DNA from 3 places in the Salicola sp. AFF1 genome. Region 3 is predicted to be linked to each of the others. Evidence: riboswitches for the same ligand, from Rfam matches in the RefSeq annotation. Region 3 holds a riboswitch; each other region holds the start of a gene.
What was found. A riboswitch is a leader RNA that binds a small molecule or an ion and turns the genes downstream of it on or off. The one in region 3 is predicted to bind cobalamin.
Positions count from the first base shown of each region.

Region 1: it holds a riboswitch for cobalamin, as region 3 does, so the genes downstream of both, AC1RQI_RS01510 (CbtB domain-containing protein) here and AC1RQI_RS13555 (cobalt-precorrin-5B (C(1))-methyltransferase) in region 3, are expected to answer to the same signal.
Region 2: it holds a riboswitch for cobalamin, as region 3 does, so the genes downstream of both, AC1RQI_RS07795 (TonB-dependent receptor domain-containing protein) here and AC1RQI_RS13555 (cobalt-precorrin-5B (C(1))-methyltransferase) in region 3, are expected to answer to the same signal.

Region 1 covers NZ_JBXAYL010000002.1:28,632-36,088, reverse strand. Annotated here, with positions in the region: gene cobW (cobalamin biosynthesis protein CobW) at 1-739, opposite strand, end outside; gene AC1RQI_RS01525 (AAA family ATPase) at 742-2,526, opposite strand; gene AC1RQI_RS01520 (hypothetical protein) at 2,641-2,796, opposite strand; gene AC1RQI_RS01515 (CbtA family protein) at 2,894-3,664, opposite strand; gene AC1RQI_RS01510 (CbtB domain-containing protein) at 3,751-3,942, opposite strand; cobalamin riboswitch at 3,980-4,188, opposite strand; gene AC1RQI_RS01505 (DUF1289 domain-containing protein) at 4,299-4,556, opposite strand; gene AC1RQI_RS01500 (porin) at 4,694-5,764, opposite strand; gene AC1RQI_RS01495 (ABC transporter substrate-binding protein) at 6,393-7,457, shown strand, end outside.
Region 2 covers NZ_JBXAYL010000009.1:15,902-23,358, forward strand. Annotated here, with positions in the region: gene AC1RQI_RS07790 (cobaltochelatase subunit CobN) at 1-887, opposite strand, end outside; gene AC1RQI_RS07795 (TonB-dependent receptor domain-containing protein) at 887-2,689, opposite strand; cobalamin riboswitch at 2,845-3,063, opposite strand; gene AC1RQI_RS07800 (DUF3413 domain-containing protein) at 3,215-5,074, shown strand; gene AC1RQI_RS07805 (hypothetical protein) at 5,078-6,121, opposite strand; gene cobD (threonine-phosphate decarboxylase CobD) at 6,194-7,201, opposite strand; gene cbiB (adenosylcobinamide-phosphate synthase CbiB) at 7,202-7,457, opposite strand, start outside.
Region 3 covers NZ_JBXAYL010000023.1:10,363-17,819, forward strand. Annotated here, with positions in the region: gene AC1RQI_RS13545 (PepSY domain-containing protein) at 1-1,327, opposite strand, end outside; gene AC1RQI_RS13550 (TonB-dependent receptor plug domain-containing protein) at 1,327-3,261, opposite strand; cobalamin riboswitch at 3,402-3,616, opposite strand; cobalamin riboswitch at 3,696-3,905, shown strand; gene AC1RQI_RS13555 (cobalt-precorrin-5B (C(1))-methyltransferase) at 3,952-5,049, shown strand; gene AC1RQI_RS13560 (ABC transporter ATP-binding protein) at 5,046-5,816, shown strand; gene AC1RQI_RS13565 (ABC transporter permease) at 5,813-6,586, shown strand; gene AC1RQI_RS13570 (precorrin-8X methylmutase) at 6,802-7,434, shown strand; gene AC1RQI_RS13575 (precorrin-2 C(20)-methyltransferase) at 7,440-7,457, shown strand, end outside.

The DNA of each region.
Region 1 (7,457 bases), on a different contig from region 3:
GGTCGTGATGGGTCTGCACCGACTCAATCCGCGCCTCCGTTGCCGCATCAAGCCCCATCAACAGGTCGTTCTCCACCTCGCCGTTCTCGACGAACAACACCTTGACCGACTGCGGCAGGTGCTCGCGCACCGCGGCGGTGACCTGATCCCGTTCCGGCGCCTCCAGCTGATCGCTCTTGCTGGCGATGACCAGGTCCGCCGACCCCAGCTGGTCCTCCAGCAATTCCCTCAGGGTCGGGTCATGATCCAGGCTGTCATCCGCCAGACGCTGGCGCTCGACCCGTTCCGGGTCATTGGCGTAGCGGCCCGCCGCAACGGCCGGTGCGTCCACCACGGCGATCACCGAATCGACGGTGCAGTGCTCGCGCACTCCCGGCCAGTTGAAGGCCTGGACCAGCGGCTTGGGCAGGGCCAGGCCCGAGGTTTCGATGAGGATATGGTCGATCCGGTCCCGCTGCTCGATGAGCTTTTCCATGACCGGCACGAACTCTTCCTCAACGGTGCAGCAGATGCAGCCGTTCGCCAGTTCAAAAATGCCGTCGCCCTGGTCGGTGCCGTCGTCGCACGCCAGGGGACAGCCCCGGAGGAGCTCGGCGTCCATATCCATCTCGCCGAACTCGTTAACGATGACAGCAATACGCTTACCATCGGCACGCTGGAGGATGTTGGACAACAGGGTGGTCTTGCCGCTTCCAAGAAAGCCGGTAACCACAGTGGCGTTGATCTTGTCGAGTTGCATGGTCAATTCACTCCATTAATGGTGGGCCGCGCACGCGGGGCAGCGTCCGCCAGCTGCTGGTACGCCCCGCCCAGGGTCTGGGCCAGTTTCCGGCAGCGCCCCAGTGGCACGCGCGCGCGTTCGGTGTCGATGACCGTCAGGGAGGCGGTCAACTGGATGTCCTGAACCGGGTTACGGCTGAGGCCGTCGGTCAGCAGATAGACCCGGGCGCTCAGTTCCGGCTCACGGTGGCGTTGCTCGCTGATCCGGTCACGGACTTGCAGCAGGGCTCGCCTCAGTGGCGTGCCGCCTCCGGCCGGCAGGCCCGACAGGTAAGGGCGACAGTCCCTGGGCGCGCGACGCGGTGGCAAGAGCCACCGGCAGTCGTCGTTGCCGAATGCCAGGATCGCAAGCTGCTGGCGAGCCTGGTAGGACTGGTGGGCAATGGAAAGAACCACGGCCTCCGCGTCCGCCAATGCCCCATTGTTCAGCGTCGAGCCAGAGGCATCGAGCAACACGCAGTTCAAGGTGTGCGATACCCGGCGGTGTGGCCGGAAGTACAGCGTTGATGAGGCATCACCCGACGAGCGCTGCCGGGCTACCAGCGTGCGGAACCAGTCGACGCTCCCGTCGCTCCTGCCCTGACCGGACGCACCCTTTCTCGCCCCGTCGCAACGCCCCGGGGATCGCTCGGCACTCAATCCCACTGATCGGGGTTTGTTGGCTGGCATCGCGCGCAGGCCCTCGGGCTGTTCCTGCATCCGGAACGTGCGGGGATCACCGGGGCTGACCGCGCTGGGTGGCATGCCGCCCCAATCGCCGCCCCCCTGGCCCCCCTCAGGACTTCCACCATCACCAGGGCCCTGCCCGGGGGTTCCCGAGCCGGAATCATCATGCCCCTGGCCCGAGGGTGGCGGGGAGCCCGAGGAGTCCGGCTCATGCCCCCGGCGGTGATGCAGGACCAGCTCCGCCACGGCGTCCACGTCCGCGGCGGTAATCACCCGGTTCCCTTGCCAGGCGGCGTGGGCCCCGGCGGCCTTGCGCCAGGTGATGTCGGCTCGCACCCCTTCAACCCCGGCTGCCAGGCACTGCTCCACGATCCGGGTTTCCTCGCTGGCCGGGCACTCGATGCCCGGATAGACCTCACGCGCCCTCTCGATCCGGTTACGAAGGTCGGCCTCCTGAGCCGCATAACGCTCAACAAACGCCTGGGGCGCCTGCTCAAACGCCATGCGCTGGCGCATGATGGCCGCTCTTTCGTCGACCACGTCAGGGGTGGTCAGCGCTACCGAGAGCCCGAAGCGATCCAGCAACTGGGGCCGCAACTCACCCTCGTCCGGATTCATGGTCCCCACGAGCATGAACTCGGCCGCATGCGTCCGGCTGATGCCGTCCCGCTCCACCCGGTTAACGCCGGAAGCCGCCACATCAAGCAACGAATCCACCAGCGGGTCCGGCAACAGGTTCACCTCGTCAACGTAGAGCACCCCGCCATGGGCCTTTGCCAACAGACCTGGATTGAAGGCCACGGACTGGTCGCCCAGGGCTTTCTCCAGGTCCAGGCTGCCGGTGAGCTGTTCCTCCGTGGCGCCCAGCGGCAGCGTCACGAAGCGCCCTTCCCCGCCGGGATGCAACCGTGCCAGACCACGCGCCAGGGTCGACTTGGCACAGCCACGCGGCCCGCTGATCAGGACCCCTCCCAGGCGTGGCTCAATACTCGCCAGGATCAGGGCCATTTTCAGATTGTCCTGTCCCACCACAGCGGTGAACGGGAAGACGGGCATGGATACGTTCTCATCAACCTGCATCGTCAAAGACGGCACTCCATCGTTCAAGCAAGCGCGTGTGGCCATACTGGCGCCGCGCCTGGCGTATAGCATTGCGCACACCACTGCGACCGAGCCGGGTGCCGGCGTCCAGGGCTAGTTCGTCTGAAAGGCCAGGCTCTTCGACCCCTCGGTGATCATGAGGATCACCCCACCGATGATGTTGGGGCCGTAGAGCGCCGATTGCGGGCCACGGAGGACATCCAGAGCGCAACGCTCATATCGGGCCTCGATGGCATCTTGATCAAGCACCGTTGCGGCACGGGGTAGTCCACCAGCCCTTCTTATCGCAAAAGGCGACAGTGACCTCATCCGGCGGGTTCAAACCGCCGACGGGCCATCAGGGCATTCACGCGGCCGCGTCTTCAGGGTCGTTGGACCGGTTCCCGGCAATCCGCCTGAGCACCAGCGCACAGGCCAGGCCGACCACCAGCCAGAACGCCAGGTTGGTTAATCCGGTCGCCCAGATAAAATCGTGATGCAACGCATGCAGCGTCGAGACCGCCTCCGGGTCGGGATGGGAAAACAAGGGGCCTTCAGGGTGTGCCGGGACAAAGAGATAGGGCAGACCCAGCAACGGCAGCCCCAGCGCCCTTTTCCAGCCGGACGCCAGGCACAGCAGCCCCAGCCCCGTGGCAGCCAGGATCACGGTCGTGACCCACCACAACTGACGCGTCGCCAGCGCCGCGCTGTTCGCCCCGGGGACCTCGGGAGGAAGCCCCAGCGAGGGCGCCACAAACACCACCAGGTAACCAACCAGCCCCAGCAAAAGCCCATGCAACGGGGTCAGCCTCAAACGTCCGCGTTCATGCAGCTGGTTCATGAGCACCAGCATGACGGCCGTAAAACCAACGCCCGCGAGCACGTTGGACAGCCCCGTGAAGAACAGGCGTTCACCGCCATCCGAAGGCGCCCAGCCATCCCCGCCATGCGCATGCCCCCCATGGCTATGGTCGTGCTCATGGCCATGGGCGTCAGCCGCTTCCGGTTGCGCCGCAGCGCCTTCGAACTGTTCGGCCGACAGAAGAATAGGGGTAACCCCAAAGGACTGGATGGCGGTCAGCAATACGCCAGCAACTGCGCCAATCAGACAGGCGCTCAGAATAAAGGATCGAAACATTCCGTTTTCCTCCGGCAATCAATGGTTCGTGCTGTTCAGACACAATCACCGGGCGGTTAATACCAACCCAATGAGCGGCTTGCCCCTTAGTGGCAGGGGAAGACGAAACTGTGCCGCGTATCGTGCGCCGCGTTGTGCACCGCTTCCATGGGCAGAAAGCCCACGCCAAAGAGGATGACAACGCCAAACAGCAGGACGGCACCTTGCTGGAGGAGCGAAGAGGATTGGGATGCCGAAGCGGAGTCCGCCCCGGTCGTATAGGAGGAATAGACCGACATTGTTTTACTCCCTGAGTGCCCGCCGCACCCTTAGTGGATGAAATACCAAAAACAGGCCGGTCTTCGGGCTCAAAAGGAGACAGCCAGCCTGGCTGTCTTCGCCTGCACCTTCCCGGTATGGAACCAGTGGTATTCGCAGGCTACGCCTTTATCACCGATGCGGGGGCAGCGATGGCATTGGCCTCAAGGGCCGCACCATACTTCCCGATTATCCCCTGACGGGGCACCTGTTTTCTGAGCGATTACCTTACTCATTTACCGGACAAAGCGCAACGCCCCGGCGAGGGATTCATGGGCCCTGCACCCGATGCGCGGCACCAGATGCGCGTGGCCGATTGCCGCCCCATTGTGCCCTGTTACCCCACTGACGGGGCCGGGCAATGGGTGGCACAGTCCGGGCACTGCGCCGGGGTACCGCCCTCGGGCACGGGCAGCACCCGGCCACAGTCACCGCAACGGGAACCAAGCGCCCGCATTACGGAATCACGCTCGTCGGCAGCCATCGACGACCACCGGACAATCTGGTCCCGGGACCGGCCGCAACCGATACAGGACTCATTCTGGAGACGGCAAACGCCGACGCAGGGCGAGGCAATACGAGACCCCTTGGCCATAACAGGATCCTCCATGGCTATTAAAGGCAAGCCGCCTACCCTACCACGCTGGCGGGCAGGCAATGACCCCGAATTGGCTGACTGATTCCGATCAGACCGGTATTGAATCTGAATTGCCCCGACCCCGTGACGCCATATCAAAAGTAGTAGACAGCGCCAACATTCAGCTCATTAATTTCTTCGTCAAGACCAACGTCTTCATTGTTGCGCTGCAGGGCTTCCGCGTAAACGTACATGTTGTCGTTCACGTTGCGCTTGGCCTGAACGGTGATGACATCACTTTCGTCGTCCGATGTATCTGCTTCAGCAGACTCATAGGATGCACGGAACGAGTTGGCGCCCATCGTATAATGACCCATGACACCGAACAGGTCCTGACCATTTTCAGCACCAAGCTCAATGGATGACCCATCATTGACATAGGCATCCTGCCCCTTACGCCTGTCGTAATAGGCATCCAATGTCAGATTCTCGTTAACGTCGAAAGCAACACTCAGACCATAGCTGTTTTCATTGCTTTGATCGGTTAGATAATGACCTGTCCTACCAGTTCCATCGTTGGAATCCATAGCCACTGCCACAGTCACAGGATCCATGGAGTATTTCATACCCAGCTGATAAGGGTGACTCGCATCCTGCTCAGGATCGCCGTTGCCAGAGTCGGTCATGCCATTGACCTGAACGACACCGTGAACAGTCAGCCCACCAAAACTGGGAGAAACATACTGTACAAGGTCATTTTCAGCGGTCGTATAACTCGCATACAGGTTATTCAGACCCACTTCATAGATCCAGTTACCATAGTCACCAACGAGTGCTTCATACTGTGAATCATCAGACCCGACCCAGATCCTGCCAAATGTCTCACCCTTGATACCGATATAGGCTTCATCCAGATCGTCCAGGCCTGAACTACCGCTTTCCTTATCGTCCGCCCTGATTCCCTCAAGTTCAATCTTTCCGAACGCAGTAATGCCCGGTGCCACTTCACTCTCGTGCTTCAGACCGATGGTGGAGCCGTTGTCCTTTAGCCCGTCGTTGGTGACACTGTTGACGTCAGAATCGACGTAGCGGTTAACCAGCTGAATATTACCGTACAACGTTGGCATGGAGTCCATGCTGGCCGCCAATTCCTCAACGGTCATCGCTGCAGCAGAGCCAGAGAAGGTCGCCGCAGCGACAGCGGATACGATCATGGTTTTTTTCATTTTTGGTTTTCTCTTTGGCTGAAGTGTTTTCAGTTTCTGTCAACACTTACGTTCCATTAAGTCAGCTCCAGATCACTATCTCGAACTGCGTTCCTATAGCGGTTACAGCCCTAAACCGACAAGTGCCTTTCATCTTCCCGGAAACGCCATCCGTTAAGACATTCTTATCAGCCACTTGTTCGTTAGTGCCGGTTTCCGTTTAAGCGGTAGCCCCAGTCAAGTTCCATTCACTCAAAAACCGATATCCCTATTACCTCCAGCAATTCACTAGAATTTTTTCATGCCGACCGCCCCTATACTTCTAAACAATTCAGACCACTTTTGCAAACCCCGACCCAGCCTTCCAGGCGATGGTTAATGCCCGATCCGGATAGTGCGGAGCGCCTCTACAGCGCCCTGAGGCGCCGATCAGGGATCGTTCGGATCAACGGTAAAGGAGCTGATTTGATCGACGAATAACGCCATGTTGTTTTTTCGATTGCCGTCAAAACCGGCAGTTCCTACATTCGTCAGTGTCTTGTCTGGCTGATTCTCCGGTCGGATGGGTCAGAAAGGCATCAGGTCTCATAATCAGGGCGCCGGTAGGAAGCCGGCGCAGATCAATAATAACGACAGGACCCCGAACGCCATGAAACGACTTATAACAACGATTGCCATTTGCATTACATTCACAGCCTCGGCCACGACAGCCGCCTCGCCATCGGAGGAGACCAAGGACATCCGGATTGCCTATGATGCTGACCCGGTCACTCTGGACATTCACGAGCAGCTGTCCGGCGGCATCCTCCAGCTTTCCCATATGACGTTTGATCCACTGATCCGGTGGAACAAGGACCTTTCCTTCGAGCCCCGCCTGGCCAAGAGCTGGGAACGCGTCGACGATCGGACCATGCGCTTCAACCTGCGTGAGGATGTCCAGTTCCATTCCGGCAACACCCTGACCAGTGAAGACGTGAAGTTCACCTTCAACCGCCTCAAGCGGAGTCAGGACTTCAAGGCCATCTTCAAGCCCTTCAGCGAACTGAACATCATCGACGACACCACGTTCGAGCTGGTCACGAAGAAGCCTTATCCCCTCGTGCTCAACGCCGCCACCTACATCTTCCCGCTGGACAAGCAGTTCTACACGGGCACTGACGAAGACGGCAACGACAAGAGCCGGATCTCCAAACAGGGCAGCACCTTCGCCTCGCGCAACCAGTCCGGGACCGGCCCCTACCGCGTCACGTCACGCCAGCAGGGCGTCAAGGTGGAGTTCGAACGCTTTGACGAGTACTGGGACGAGGCCTCACCCGGTAACGTCGAACACATCTCGCTGACGCCCATCAAGGAAAACAACACGCGCGTCTCGGCCCTGCTGTCCGGTGGCGTGGACTTCATCGCCCCGGTTCCGCCGACGGATCTGGCGCGGATCAAGCGTGATCCGAAGACCAGCCTGGAAACGATGAGTGGCACCCGCATCATCATGTTTCAGATGAACCAGAAGCGGGTTGAAGCGTTCAAGGATGCCCGGGTCCGTAAGGCGTTCGCCTATGCGATCAATCAGGAAGGCATCGCCCAGAAGATCATGGAAGGTTTCGCCACACCGGCCGCCCAACTCTCCCCAGAGGGCTATCAGGGGCATGTGCCGGAGCTTGAGAAGCGATTCGATGTGGCCAAGGCGAAGCAGTTGATGAAGGAAGCCGGCTACGGC
Region 2 (7,457 bases), on a different contig from region 3:
ACGGTGAAGTACTGGAGGCTGACGATGCCGGACAGGGTCGCGGGCTGGATGCGTTCTTCGAGCGTTTTCACCGCCTCAACGCTCGCCCCGCCCCAGCGCGCCAGGATGGTGAAGCACTGGATGCCGCGCTCTTCCATCTGTTCGCAGGCGTCGTCGAGCAACGCCTTGTCGCCCGGGCGGTCGCCGGAGTCCAGGTCGAGCAGGGCGACGGCGGGCCCTTCCTCAAGATTCAGTGAATCCGGGTCGGAACTGGCTTCGCCGTTGCGGTAATAGCGGATGGCTTCACGGGGCTTGGGTTCCGGCACTTCGATGTCGTAACCCGCCTGGGCGAGCAACCAGCGGAAAAGCCCGTCCATGTGCTCGGGGCTTCGGCCCTGGTAGAAGGCGCGGCCCTTCAGCCATTCGGACTGCTCGGGGTAGGCCTTACGCTGGTCCGCCAGGTGGGCAGAAGGGTCCTCCCCCGGCTCGGGGTTGGAGACCATCTCGTTGATGGTCTTGTCCGAAAGCTCATCCATGACCGGTTCGCCATCCAGCCGCGACAGGCGTGTAATCCCGCGCTTGCTGTTCATGGCCATGATGGGCACATCCGCGCCCGGCCCCTGGTTCCGCACCAGCCGCCGGATACGACCGGATTCTTCACCGAAAACAGCAGCCAGGACCATGGCATCGGCATCCGCCCAAAGACTGGCAATCTTCTCATCGGAATAGTCTTTGAGCTGCTCGGGCGTGCGCAGCACGATCTCATGCTCCGGGAATGCTTCCAGGTGCTTTTCCGCCCCAGCCGCCATTTCCACCGAGGAGCGGTCGGAGACAATGCCCACAATGGTGGCGGCGTGGAGCATGGGCGCCACCAGTACCAGGAAGAGGATCCATATTCCTTGTCGCATTACTTCACTCCATAACGAATGCTGGCGTATACCGCCCTGCCAGCAGCAAGATAATCAAAGGACGGTGCAAAACTCCGGCTGGTTGTGCTGTAACGCCGATCCAGGGCGTTGTCGACATTCAGGCTGACCGACAAAAGAGACGTCACATCCATGCCGGCGCTCAGATCAAGCCGGCCAAACCCTGCAAGCTTCTTGCTGTTGGCCTGGTCGTTGTAACGGTCACCCTCGGCGACAAATGACGCGCCCAGGTGGTAGTTGGCTGGTGTGTAATCAGCATCCAGCCTCATGGTGCGCTTGGCACGGCGGGGCAACCGGTTGCCGGTGGACCGGTCTTCCGGGTCCTGGAACGTAAACGAAGCGTTCATTTCAACGTCCGAAACCTCAAAACCACCAGCCAGCTCCACGCCTTCAATGCGTGAACGCCTGATGTTATCCGGCTGGGCGCTGATCAGGTCATCAATATCGGTTCGGAAAACAGCCACATCCCAGAACAGCGCGTCATGGTCGGCCCTGAATCCAACCTCGAGTGTGTCCGAGGTTTCGGGGTCCAGATCCGGGTTGCCAAAGCCAGGGTAATAGAGGTCATTGAAGGTGGGCGCACGAAAGGCCGTTCCATAACTGGCCCGGGCGCTGTAGACGGATCCCAGGTCGTACCCGAGGGCGATAGAGCCGGTGGTTTCTTCGCCAAATGCCTCATTGTCATCCCAGCGCCCGCTGACCTGAAGACTGGCTGGCCCGAACTCACTCAGAAGCTGGGCAAACGCGGCCGTATTGTCCCGGCTGTCCTCGGCGTAGGCCGTGCTGCTGTCCACATCGTCGACGCGGTATTCAGCCCCCGCGATAAGCTCATGATCAGCCCATGCAAAGGAATTCTCCCAGCGGGCCGTGCGGCTGCGGGTATCAAAGAAGCTGGCGCCGGAATCCCGCTCATTATCCTGTTCGTCACGCGCCTCGCTCAGCTGGACGGATGTGGACCAGTGATCCATCACGGGGGTGCTCGCCTTGAGGCCCAGGGTCCGCATGTCGAAATCCGTCTCACCACCGAAGAACTCGGTATTGCCGCTGCTGTGAAGCCCAACAACGCCTACTGAGGCCCCATTATTGAATTCGTGGCTTAGGTTGAAGGTGCCGGCGGCATTCCGGAAGCCTTTGTCCTCACCACCGGGACGCAGGTTGGTTCCGTCCGTGTCCATGTAATGACCCTGAACACTATAGCGGGTGCCGCCGGATTGGCCGCTGATGCCGCCACCATATTGCTGGGTTGCGAAACTACCACCGCCGACCTCCAGCCACTGTTTGTCCTGATCGTCCCGTGGCGTGGTGAATCCCTGGATAACGCCTCCCACAGCATCCGAACCGTAAAGGGAGCCTCTTGCCCCGCGCACGACTTCAATGCGCTGCAGCAGTTGCGGGGGGATGTATTGCCAGGGGGCGCTGCCCAGCGTTGCGGAGCGGATCCGGATCCCGTCAAGCAGCAGTATGGTGGACTCACTGCCCGTACCCCGGGTAAAGACACTGGTGGCCTTGCCGAAACTCCCGCTGGAGGTGACGTTGATCCCTGCCTGACCCTGCAGGATCTGGCTCAATTCCTTGGGGTTGCGTTGCTCAAGCTCCTCGGAATCGATCACCGTTACGGAGGAAAGGCTTTCTTCTGTTGTTTCCACACCCAGGGTCGAGGTGACGACCAGAGGGTCCAGCGTCAGTGCGGCCACTTGGGTTGTGTCGGAACCCTGCTGGGCTGTCGCGTAGAGCGGCGCAAGACTGGCCGCCGCCAGACAGGTAAACAGAGGTAGACGATTCATAACTGGGACTCCCTGGTGCCCGCTGCGCTTCCCCGCACAGCATGACTGAAAGCGTTACGGGAGCAAGCTCGGGAGGACAGGCGGCGGAGAGCTGGAGACTGCGCGGCGCGAGCCGCGGGGGAAGATCCGACCGGCCTGTCGTTGCCCACCGCAACGCATGGCGTTCTTTCCAGGCCGGTCTACGGGCTGATGAGCGGATGCGGGCTGCATCCTGAACGACCGCCTTCCCATGCTTCTCCGGCACAGTGGCGCGATGGCCGCTTTTGACTCAATCACCGTTGCGGGGGCAGCGCCGGACTCACTGCTTGGCACAGCTCACCGACTTCCCGTTTCATCCCTTTTCAATAAGGGAAACCTGAAAGCGGCTCGAACCGTACCAATCCCCCCCTGTGGGGTCAAATCGGCTTGAGCCGCAAGCCAGGCGCAAAGCCGTACAACTACGGATAAGAGCTGGGTTGGATCCCCGAAACCGATTGCCTATTATGAAGTGGCAGATTATGAATCCTGACTATGAGGAAGAGTGGTTTGCAGAAAACCGGACTTGAAAGCGTTGGGCAACGACTGAGCTGGTGCGGCTGGTTCCTGCTCATCAACGGGGCTGTGACACTTCTGATCGGACTGCGCTACCTGCCCTGGATAACCGTCCCGGATCAGACAACAGGGCTTTACCTGAGCGTTCTGTACCTGAGCCAGTTCCCCCTGCTTGCCCTGGTTGTGGGCATGCCCCTGTTCGTGGCCGGCCTGATCCCCAGCCGGCGCCTGCTCATCGCCACGGGCACGGTGTACGCCACCGCGGCCCTGAGCCTGCTCCTGATCGACACGGTAACCTATGCCCAGTTCCGCTTTCACCTGTCCGGCTTTGTACTGGATATGGCGCTGAAAGGGGGCACCCAGGTGTTCTCGTTTCCCTGGCAGATGTGGGCTGTGGCCAATACGGCTGCGCTGGGGGTCCTTGTCGTGGAGTTTCTGCTGGCCGTGGGCCTGACGCGCTGGCGTCCCCGCCCGCGATGGCTGGCTCTCGCCATTTCCGCCATCCTGGCGGGGCAGCTCACGGTGCACGGCTGGCACGCCTGGGCGGACGCCCACCACGACAGCCGGATCACCGGTATAACGCGGACCATACCGCTGTATTACGGCGCAACGGCCAAGCGCTTCATGGCCAACAATGGGCTTGTTGACCCGAAGGTTGTACAGCAGAACCGTGCCACAAGTGCGCTTTCGGATAATAACGGGAGCGGCCAGCTTGACTACCCGCTGGAGCCACTCAGCTGTAGCCCGCCGGAGCAACGGCCTAATGTGCTCGTAATAGCCATCGACGGGGCCCGTGGGGACATGCTGGATCCGCGCTGGATGCCGACTATTCACGCCTTTGCCAAACAGAACCTGCGATTCACCAACCACTACAGCAATGGCAATGCGACCAAGCCCGGCATTTTCACGCTTTTCTACTCATTGCCCGCGGGTTACTGGGACGCCTTCACCAGCGAACAGCGCCCGCCGGTTATGCTGACCCGGGCCCAGGCCCTGGATTACCAGCTCAAGGTTCTTGGTTCCGCGCCGTTGATCAGCCCTGCCTTTAACAAGAACGTCTTTTCGTCGGTCGAGGGCCTGCGGCTGGAAACGCCGGGAGAGGAGCCCTGGGACCGGGACAGGCGCATTACCACGGATTGGCTGCGGTTCACGGAACAAAGGCAAAACGCCAACCAGGATGCGCCATTTTTCGGTTTCCTTTTCTACGATACGCCCCACAACCACCGCGTTCCGGATGACTACCCCGTCAAGTTCCAGCCTTACTGGGATCCGGTGAACAAGCTTGCGTTGGGTCCGGACTTCAACCCGGAACTGATGCGCAACAACTACAAGTCCACACTGCACTTCGTGGATAACCAGGTTGAGCGTGTGCTTTCGGACCTCAAGAAGCGCGGGCTCCTCGCCTCCACCATCGTCATGATCACCGGCGATCACGGCCAGGAATTCAATGACTTCGGCAAGAACTACTGGGGGCATGGCAGCAACTTCGGTCAGTACCAGCTGCATGTGCCGATGATCGTTCACTGGCCCGGCCGGGGCAGCAAGCGCTTCCAATACAGAACGGAACACTTCGACGTTGCGCCCACCCTCATGGGCAAGGCCCTGGGCTGCGACGCCACCCCCGCCGAGCATTATGCAACGGGCAACGGCCTTTTCCAGAAACGCGAGCGCGACTGGAGCATCGCCCACAGTTACATGGATTACGCCGTGCTGCTTGAAGACCACCACATCGTTCAGTACGCCTCCGGTCATGTGGAAACACGGGACGACAACCTTGACCCGGCCCCGGCGTTCACGCCCGAGCCCGCCACTGTCCAGGCCGTGCTCAAGGAGATGTCCCGGTTCTACCGGTAGGCCCTAGTTGCCGCCCGTTGGCAGAACAGCGTCCAGAGCGTCGATCACCTGCTCCCGGCGGGCCTGGTCGGTTCGAATGGAGCGGTTCTGCTCCAGGTGCAGGAACTGGCCCGAAGCAGCCTCCGCCGGCTGCGTGCAGGCATCCGGAGAGCCATTACGCTGGCGCCCCTGCACATTGGTGGTGCCACACAGGTGATGGGTAGCCTCTGTATTGCCGTAGGCATTGCAGGTGGTGACGGAACGGTCCGGGAACCGCGCAGCCAGTTCACCGTGGAAGCGGGCGACAGTACTGGATTGCTCCGTCGCCCTCTGGGTGCCATTGGAAAGGCTGATTCCCTCCCGCGACATGCCATGCAGGTTCAACACCCAGGTGTCCGGATACAGGGCGCCAATCTCACGGTGGGCCACCTGGAAAAAGGCCTCTAGAGTATGGGCCATGTCCGACTCCCGGAACGGCTCGCTGCTGCCGCTACAGACCGAGGTCGTGCCATCACAGCCGGAAGGTGTGCCATTGGCGCAACGGTGGCCCGCGTTCACCAGCAAGGCCCGGGCGTTCAGCTCCCGGAAGATCTCCATGGCCTGCGTAAGGGTATCCGTCTCGAAGAAACCATGGGGCGACTCCACCACCAGTGGGCGGGCATCGGTCTGGGCGCGTATCGCCCAGCGGGCATGGCCTTCACCCGCGTTCACGGGATACCAGAACACCAGGGTCCCCGCGGCGCTGTCCGAGCGGCACAGCTCATAGGCAGCCGCACTGGCGCCGGCCAGTGCTGCTTTGTAGTCCGTGGTCGCGAACGACTGAAAGGCATCCTGGATGTGGGAGCGGCGGGTACTGGAGGGAACCACATAGGCTTCCGAATCCGCTGGTGGTGCGTCGATTCCGGTAGCCTGGACGCGTTGCCACGGGTCCCCGCTACAGGCCGGGATCACCTCAGCCAGGGTTTCCGGCTCGTTGGCGCCGTCACTGGCGCTGTCACTGGCGCTACCACCACCACAGCCCGTTAGCGCCAGAACCAGCCCCAGCACAATCAACCGGCACGTCATCATCGCCCCCTGTCCTGCCTAGCCCTATGGCATCAAGATAGTTCGTAAAGCGCGATATCTGCCAATCCAGTCGGGTTAAACCTTCAAAAAAGCGGGCAAGCGCGCCAGAGCGTTCTCCAGATGCTGCCATTCGGACGCCGGGCCGGGGAGCCCGAAGCGCAGTGCCGGCGGCGTATCGAACACCCGCACAAGCACGGCCTGTTCCGCCAGAGCCTCAGCCACCTGCCGCGGGCGTTCATGAGGGCAGTACATGAAAAGCGGGGTTCCGCCGCCAGGTGGCAGGCCCGCGTCCCGCAGCATGCTCGCGAGACGGCCACTGTCCACTCTGAGGCGATCGGCCGTGGCCTGCTGCCAGTCCGTATCCGCCAGCGCCCGACGCATCAGGAACCGGGCCGGATGGCTGACGGCCCAGGGGCCGAGGGCGTCACCGAGCCTGTCACAGAGACTGCCCGGACCGAACACCAACCCCGCCCGCAGCCCCGCCAGTCCAAAGAACTTGCCCAATGACCGATAGACCACCAACCCGGACCGCCCGGTCTCCGGAACCAGGCTCTGCTCCGGCTCCGCGTCAATGAAGGCTTCATCCACGACCAGCCAGCCGCCCTGGCGTGACAGGCGTTCATGGCAGGCCAGCAAGCGGCTCGCGGTAAGCGCCTCACCCGTTGGGTTGTTGGGATTGACCCAGACCAGCGCATCCAGCCCGGCAAGCGCCTCGTCACTGGGAAGCGCGTTGAATGGCACCACTTCGTGCCCGCCAGCCCGCCACCCCTCGGCGTGTTCCGCATAGGCGGGCTCCGGCACCCCGATACGCCCCGGCGCCCGCAAGCGGGGCAACGCCTGGATCGCGGCCTGGGTTCCAGCCACCGGAAGACAGCCGGCCGTCTCCGGCGCGCCAGCCCAGTGCCGGGCCAGCCCCGCAAGTCCATCATCATCTTCCGGTAGACGCTGCCACACCTGGGTTGGCAGCTCGGGCACAGGCCACGGCCAGGGGTTGATCCCCGTGGAGAGGTCCAGCCACTGTGCCAACGGGATGCCCCAGTGCCGCGCCGCTTCGTTCAGGCGACCGCCGTGTGATGCCACCACTTACAAGACTCCCCAATCCAGCGCTTCAACAAGCGCCATAATCACCATGACCACCACCAGCCACAACACCAGGCTGCGCTGGATCAGAGCGGCGGCCCGCGAAATGGTTCCAGCATCGGCGACAGCACCGCTACCCAGCACCGGGCGCTCACGCCAGCCCTCATGATAGGGCGCTCCTCCACCGAGCCGAACCCCCAGAGCGCCGGCGCCGGCTGCCATCACGGGTCCGGCATTGGGGCTCTCCCATACGGGGGCC
Region 3 (7,457 bases):
GCCAGCGGTTGAGCCGGGTGAGCGGCGTTGAGTGCTGGAGCACCCCACCGGTGGCCGGATCAATGTAGAGACGGGCGCCGTCATCATAGGTTGCGCGGTAGACCGGCAGGGTGGGTTGTTCCCCGCCAATACGGGCCGCCCGGCCTGCGTAGTAGTAGGCGTCGTATGCGTTCTGTTCCTGGAAGGCGGTTAATTCACTGTCCGCGGCCTCGGCGGCCTCCCTGACCCGGTTTGCCGGCAGGTTGCCGTCCTCTCCCACGGGAGCGGCGGCCTGCGAGGCGGGGTACAACTGTTCGGCCCCGCTGGCGTCCATGGTGCGGTAGTAGAGTTGACCATTGAACCGGTGCAGTTGCAGCTCGCGGGGTGTGGCGCCTGCAAGTCCGCCAACCTGTGCTGGGGCACTGGCCTGCTCATGGGTTGCCGGGCTGCTGTGGCCCAGGTGCTGCCCCAGTGCCGGGTCCCGGTCCGCCGAGGTCCAATAGAAGGGGCTCATCGACAGCAGCCCGCTGAACACCCAGGTTGCCGCCAGTGTGCCAAAGGCCAGACCCAGGTAATGGTGCCACCGGAACAGCCCCTGGAAGGGACTGACGCCGCCCCGGCGCTTATTCCGGCGCATCAGCATGAGCCCCAGTATGAGGCCACTGAGGGTGGCCAGGGTCCCGATGCCGGAAACCCAGAGCACGACCTGGCGCCAGACGCCGCTGAGCTGGCGCAGCTGGGTCGGGTAGATCCAGTGGATAACCGGGCCGGCGTAGCCCCAGACCCGCTCATGGAAGGTGGTGCTGTGGATGACTTCGCCGGTAGGGCTTGAGAGGTACAGATGGGTTCCGGCGTCATCCGCCAGTGCCACGCGCCAGAGTGGCGCCGGGGCGCGGACGTGGCTGTTGACCGTCCACTGATCCGGCCCATCCAGCCGCGTGACCGAGGCCACGGCGGCACCACTGAGTTCACGTGCCCGCTTACGGGCTTGTTGCCGGTTCAGTGGTGGCGCGGGTTGGCCGGTGTCGGCGAAGGCGCTGCGCCATTGCCCTTGGGCGTCCATGGCATGGATCCGGGGGCGCTTGCCGGGCTGGTTGATCCGCAGGGCCGCGGGTTCTTCCAGATTCAGCGCGGCCAACGCCCTGGTGGGCGTTGCCGCGAGCTTTCCCGGGTCCATTGGGGCGAGCCACGCCATGCGATCACTGGCCGGGGTCCGTGGGTAGCCCTCGAACATCATGACGATGCCCGAGGCGAACCACAGCAGCAGGATCAGGCTCATCCCGAGCCCGAGGTAGCGGTGAACCGGGATGAGCCAGCGCAGGGTCCGTTTCTTGAGCCGGCTCGCCATCAGAAGCTCCGGCTGTACTCAAGCTGGACGTTGCGGGGCGGGCCCAGGGTGTCCTGACGGTACGGCTCGCCATTCGGGGGCGTTACCTGAGCGACGCCGTTGGCGTACTGCTGATCCCTCAGATTCTCCAGGCGCAGGGTGACCCGGTTAGCGCCATCGGCTCCGAACTCACGCCAGGCACTGGCGCTCAGCAGGGTGTAGTCGCCGTAGGACTGCTTGCCAATGTCCGCCGTGCTTGTGGTCACGTCGCCGGTGTGGCGGGCATTAAGCTCCCAGCCCTGATTGTCGCCCTGCCAGCTGAGCGTGGCGTTGGCGTGCCATTCGGGGATGCCGGCGATTTGCTCATCGCTGCCACCTTCCCGCGCATCGGCCCAGGTGGCGTCCAGATCCAGCTGCCAGCCACGGTCTCCGCCCAGGTTGAGAGCGGCCTCAGCACCGTGGACCCGGACCGTCTGGTTGCTGTTGGCGTACTGGCCATCATCAACCTTGATGAGGTTGTCGATCTCGCGGTAGAAGCCACCCAGTTGCCATTTCACGGGGTTGCCGATGTGACCGGTCAGCGACACATTGCTGTTGATGCTCTCCTCCGGTTCCAGGTTTTCATTCCCGGCCGGGAAGTCCTCGTCAATCACGAACATCTCAAAGGCCGAGGGCAGCCGGAAGTTGGTGCCCACGCTGGCTTTCAGGTGGAGGTCTTTGGGGAGCGGCTGCTTCAGGCTGATGTTCCAGATGCTGTGGTCATCGGCGAAGTTGGAGTGGTTGTAGCGGGCGCCCAGGGCCAGGTGGGTACTGGGCGAGAAACTCAGGTGGGGCCGATACTGAACAAAGCCCGCCGTAACGGCCTCAGTCTTGCCGTCAATGCGCAGCGAATAGTCCTCGCCCTGATAGCGCTGGTAATCCACGCCGCCCAGAAGCTGGGAGCCGCCATCCGTGGTGTGGCGACCGGTCAGATTGACGCCATAGTCATCGAACCCCCATTCGGCCCGATCGTTAATGAGGTTGACGGTGCCGTCCTTGTCCATGCTCAGGCGGGTGTAATCGGTCCACCAGTCGTGCCAGTAGGCTTTGACGAAATAACCGTTCTGCTCATTCACCTGATGATCCCATTTCAGGGAAACAATGTTCTCATCGCGGTCGTTAACGGCCTTGAAGTTGCTGTTGCCCCGGGGAAAGTCGGCTTCCACATCGTTGCGGACCACGAGGGCGTTCAATGACTTACCTTCGCCCGCATCCAGCAGGTAGCGGCCGCCGTAGGAGCTGCGGGTGAAACCACGCTTCTGACGCCGGGCGCTTTCAAGCAGCTCACTGTCCCGGTAGGGGCGGTAGCCGTCCGAATGGTCGTGTTCGCCAAATACCAGCCACCGCCCGTACTCGTTGCGATTGCTGACATGGCCGGCAAGGCGGCGGTCGCCCAGTGATCCGAGCGCGCCGGTGATGTTGCCCCCGGAGTCCTTTTCGGGCTTACGCAGGACAATGTTCACAACTCCGGCCACTGCCTGGGTGCCGTAGAACAGGCCCTGGCCACCTTTCAGGATCTCGATGCGCTCGACCATATGGGTGCTGATGGAGTCCAGTGGCGAGGTGCTGCCGAAGAGCCGGTTGTTGATGCGCACCCCATCCACCAGCCAGAGCACATCCTCGCTACGCGAGCCCTGGATGGAAATGCTGGCGTAATCACCGCGGCCGGTCTTGGGATTCAGGTAGAGCCCCGGTACGTTACCCCGAAGAGCCTGGCCAATGTCGCTGACACCGGTCCTGTCGAGTTCTTCACTGTCGATCACTTCCAGTTCAGCGCCGTAGTCGGATAACTCCGAGGGCAGGGTTTCCTCAAGGGCAGACCCTTGAACCACCAGCTCATCGAGCGCCATGTGGTGATCAGCGGCGAGCGCCGATACTGGGGATAGAAGCGTGACTAGTAGGCATAATCGTTTCATACAAGGTCTCCATGCACTGCACATTAGCGATGGAGCCCTCACGTGGGCGCAGGCCGACAGGCGGGGTCAGCGGTGGTGCAACCGGTCCGTTGGCGGCCCGAATACCTCAGTCGCGAAGGCTCGGCTTCCGGGCCACCTTTGATGGGGCCCGGGCTTCGGCAGGTCTTCGGACTCAGGGGCGGGCGCCCAAATCGGGCGCAGGCCTTGGATCACAGCTTCCCATCCGGTCTGGACAGTGCCTGGGGGTAGCCCCCTGTGATCCTCGTTCCCCAATACCGCTGCGCGTCAGTCCCGGAGTCTCACCGGGTTCCCGTGCGCTCGTTATGGAGCGCTGACCGAAGCGCTGGGGAGGCTAGGGCATCGTGTGACGGAAGTCAAAAACCGTGGATGAGTTGGTGGCGGTTTGACCAGGGTGCCCCGATCCTCTAGGATTCACCCCTCTTTCGTCCCTGGGTGGCCGGCGTTTGTTCAGATGCCGGCTGAAACGGGAACCCGGTGAGACTCCGGGACTGCCCCCGCAACGGTGAATGCTGGGCGCGGATCATCCCTGCCACTGTGATGGCACCATCATGGGAAGGCGATCCGCCCGAACCGGTCCAGGTTCCAGCATGAGTCCGGAGACCGGCCCAGGGGAAACCATCGCGTCAGTGCGGGCGGCACGGCGGTGAAGCGCCCACGACTCAAGCCACCATGCGTCCTGAAACCCCAGAGCACAATGGCCCCCTGCGTCAGGGCCTCTCAACGGGAGCCTGCGCCACCGCGGCCTCGGTTGCGACCGCCCGTGCGCTGCTGGCCGGGACCGAGGACCGTGGCGTGCGCATCCGCCTGCCGCGTGGCCAGGAGCCGCTCATGACCATTGAGGACCTGAATGTCACTGGTACCAGCGCCACCGCTGGCGTGATCAAGGATGCGGGCGATGACCCGGATGCGACCCATGGCGCCCGCCTCTGGGTCCGCCTGGAGCTGGTGGGTGAGCCGGGGGTGCGGTTCCAAGCGGGCGAGGGGGTCGGAACCGTGACCCGTTCGGGCTTGCCGGTGGCCGTGGGCGAGCCCGCCATCAACCCGGTGCCCCGGCGGCTGATCACGGAGCACCTGGAAGCGGTTGCCTCGGACGCCGGCTACGAGGGGGGCTTCCGCGTAACCGTGGGCATCGACGGCGGCGAGGCCATCGCCCGCAATACCATGAACCCCAAGCTGGGCATTGAAGGGGGCCTGTCGGTGCTCGGCACCACCGGCATTGTGCGTCCCTTCTCCTGCTCCGCGTTCATCGCCTCCATTCACCAGTCGGTGGATGTGGCGCGCGCCAATGGCCTCACCCATATTGCCGGTTGCACCGGTGGCACCAGCGAATCGTTCATGCGCTCCCATTTCGGCCTTGAGGAAGGCGCCATTGTGGAAATGGGGGACATGTTCGGGGCCCTGCTCAAGTATCTGAAAAAGCACCCGTTGCCGCGCGTGACGCTCGCCAGTGGCTTTGGCAAGCTCAGCAAGTTCGCCGCTGGTGAGCCGGATACCCACAGTGCCCGCTGCGCCATCGATTTTGATTTCATCGCCGACCAGGCCCTGGCCGCCGGTGCCGGCACGGAACTGGCTGACTGGGTCCGCACCGCCAATACCAGCATCGAGGCACTGGAAGCCTGCCAGCAGGCAGGCGTTCCGCTGGGCGATCGGGTGGCGGGCATGGGCCTGGCCCGGATGCGTGACTACCTCCCTGATAACCCGCACCTGACGGTGTGCGGCGTGAGCCGCCGGGGCGAACTGATCGGCTTTGCCGAGGGGGTGGCATGAGCGCGGCCATTGAACTCCAGGGACTGCGCAAGACCTACAAAGGGGGGCAGGCGGCGCTGGACGGTGTGGACCTGAGCGTCGAACGCGGTGCCTTCCAGGGCCTGCTCGGCCCCAACGGCGCGGGCAAGAGCACCCTGATCGGGCTAATGACCGGGCTTGTACGGATCGAGGCTGGCTCCGTGCGGCTCTTCGGCCACGATCCGGAGCGCGACCCCGTTGCCGCCCGCCGCCGGGTGGGGCTGGTGCCCCAGGAAGTGAACTTCAACAGCTTCGAGCCCATCAACGAGATCATCGCCACCCAGGCCATGTACTACGGCCTGCCCCGCCGCCGTGCTCGCGAGCGTACCCGGGCGGTCCTTGAGCGCGTGGGTCTGCTGGAGCGCGCCGAACGCAAGCCCTGGGGCCTGTCCGGCGGCATGAAGCGCCGGCTGATGATGGCCCGGGCCCTGGTGCACGAACCGGAACTGCTGATCCTCGATGAACCCACGGCCGGGCTCGATGTGGAAGCCCGCCGCGACACCTGGTCGCTGCTGCAGCAACTCAATGCCGGCGGGACCACTGTGTTGATGAGCAGTCACTACCTTGAGGAAATGCGTGACCTCTGCCAGACCGTTGCCGTGCTCCGGGAAGGGCGCCTGATCGCCAACGACACGCCCGAATGCCTTTTTGGCGCCGACGCTGGCAGCGGCACCGGCGACCAGGGCCTGGAAGCCCGCTTCCTGCGCCTGCTCGAAGGCGGCGAACCGGGTGAGGAGGCATCGCCATGAACGCCGCCATCCTCTGGAACGCCTACCAGGGCCTGGTCATCAAACAGGTGCGGCGCTTCCTGCGTTCCTGGGTCCAGAACCTGCTGCCGTCCGTGGTTACCGCCACGCTCTTCATGGTGATCTTCGGCCATTTCGTGGGGCGCGACCTTGGCCAGGTGGGCGGCGCCCGCTACGCGGATTACCTCATGCCCGGGTTGGTGCTCTTCGCCGTGGTCACCAATGCCTACAACAACACCACCCTGGCGTTCTTCGGGGCCCGCCTCCAGCGCCATATTGAGGAGATGCTGGTTGCCCCCATGCCGGCCTGGCTCATCGTTGCCGGTTTCGCCACCGCTGGCGTGCTGCGTGGGCTCATGGCCGGGGCGCTGGTTCTGATGGTGGCCTTGCCCATGACGGAGCTCGAGCTCCAGCACCCGGGGGTAGGCCTGATGGTGGCGGTACTCAGCGCCCTGCTGTTTGCCTTTGCGGGCCTGCTCAATGGCATCTTTGCCCGCAGCTTTGACGACACCTCGGTCATCGCCACCTTCCTGCTGACGCCGCTGATCTATCTGGGCGGCGTTTTCTATCCCATCGACCGCCTGCCTGCCCCCTGGGACACCGTCTCCCTGGCCAACCCCATGGTCTACATCGTGGACGGCTTCCGTTACAGCCTTCTCGACGAGGGGACCATCGGAGGTGGGTGGACGTTTCTGGTTCTGCCGGTGGTGACGGTCATTACGGGGGGCGTCGCATGGTGGCTGGTGGCAAGAGGTGTACGAATCAAGCCATGAGTCAGGTAAACGTGGACACAAGAATGTTGGTTGGTTGCCTGAGCGAATCGGGTAGTGCTTTCCGGGAAACGCTGTAAATACATCCCTGTACGCTGCTCTTCCGCCATCCATGGCTCCAGAGCTTCCCGGAAAGCACTACCCGATTCCCTCATTTTGAGCATTTAGGTATCGCTGCCCGAACAGGACATGACGATTGAACATAGAGAGACGATGTAATGGACGAACTCCATGATTACGAAAAGGACGGCGCCGCCATCTACCGCGCCTCCTTTGCAACCATCCGCAACGAGGCGGATCTGTCAGCGGTGCCGGCGGATCTCGAGAAGACCGCCGTTCGCCTGATCCATGCCTGCGGCATGGTGGATCTGATCGAAGACCTGGCGTTTTCCCCGGACGCGGCTGGGGCGGCCAAAGCCGCCCTTCAGGCGGGCAAGCCCATCCTCTGTGACAGCGAGATGGTGGCCCATGGCGTGACCCGCAAACGGTTGCCGGCGCATAACGACGTTATCTGCACCCTGCGGGATGAAGGGGTGCCAGACCATGCCGCCGCAATCGGCAACACCCGCAGCGCCGCCGCCGTGGATTTCTGGAACGAGCACCTGGAGGGCAGTGTGGTGGCGATCGGCAATGCCCCCACGGTCCTGTTCCACCTCCTGAACCGGCTGGCCAATGGGGCGCCACGCCCTGCCGCGGTGCTCGGCTTCCCGGTCGGGTTCATCGGTGCGGCGGAAAGCAAGCAGGCACTGGCGGCTACCGCCAACCTGCCCTTTATCACAGTCCATGGCCGCCGTGGCGGCAGTGCCATGGCGGCGGCGGCCGTCAACGCCCTGGCCAGCGAAACGGAATGACCATCATGAATGACACAGCGACC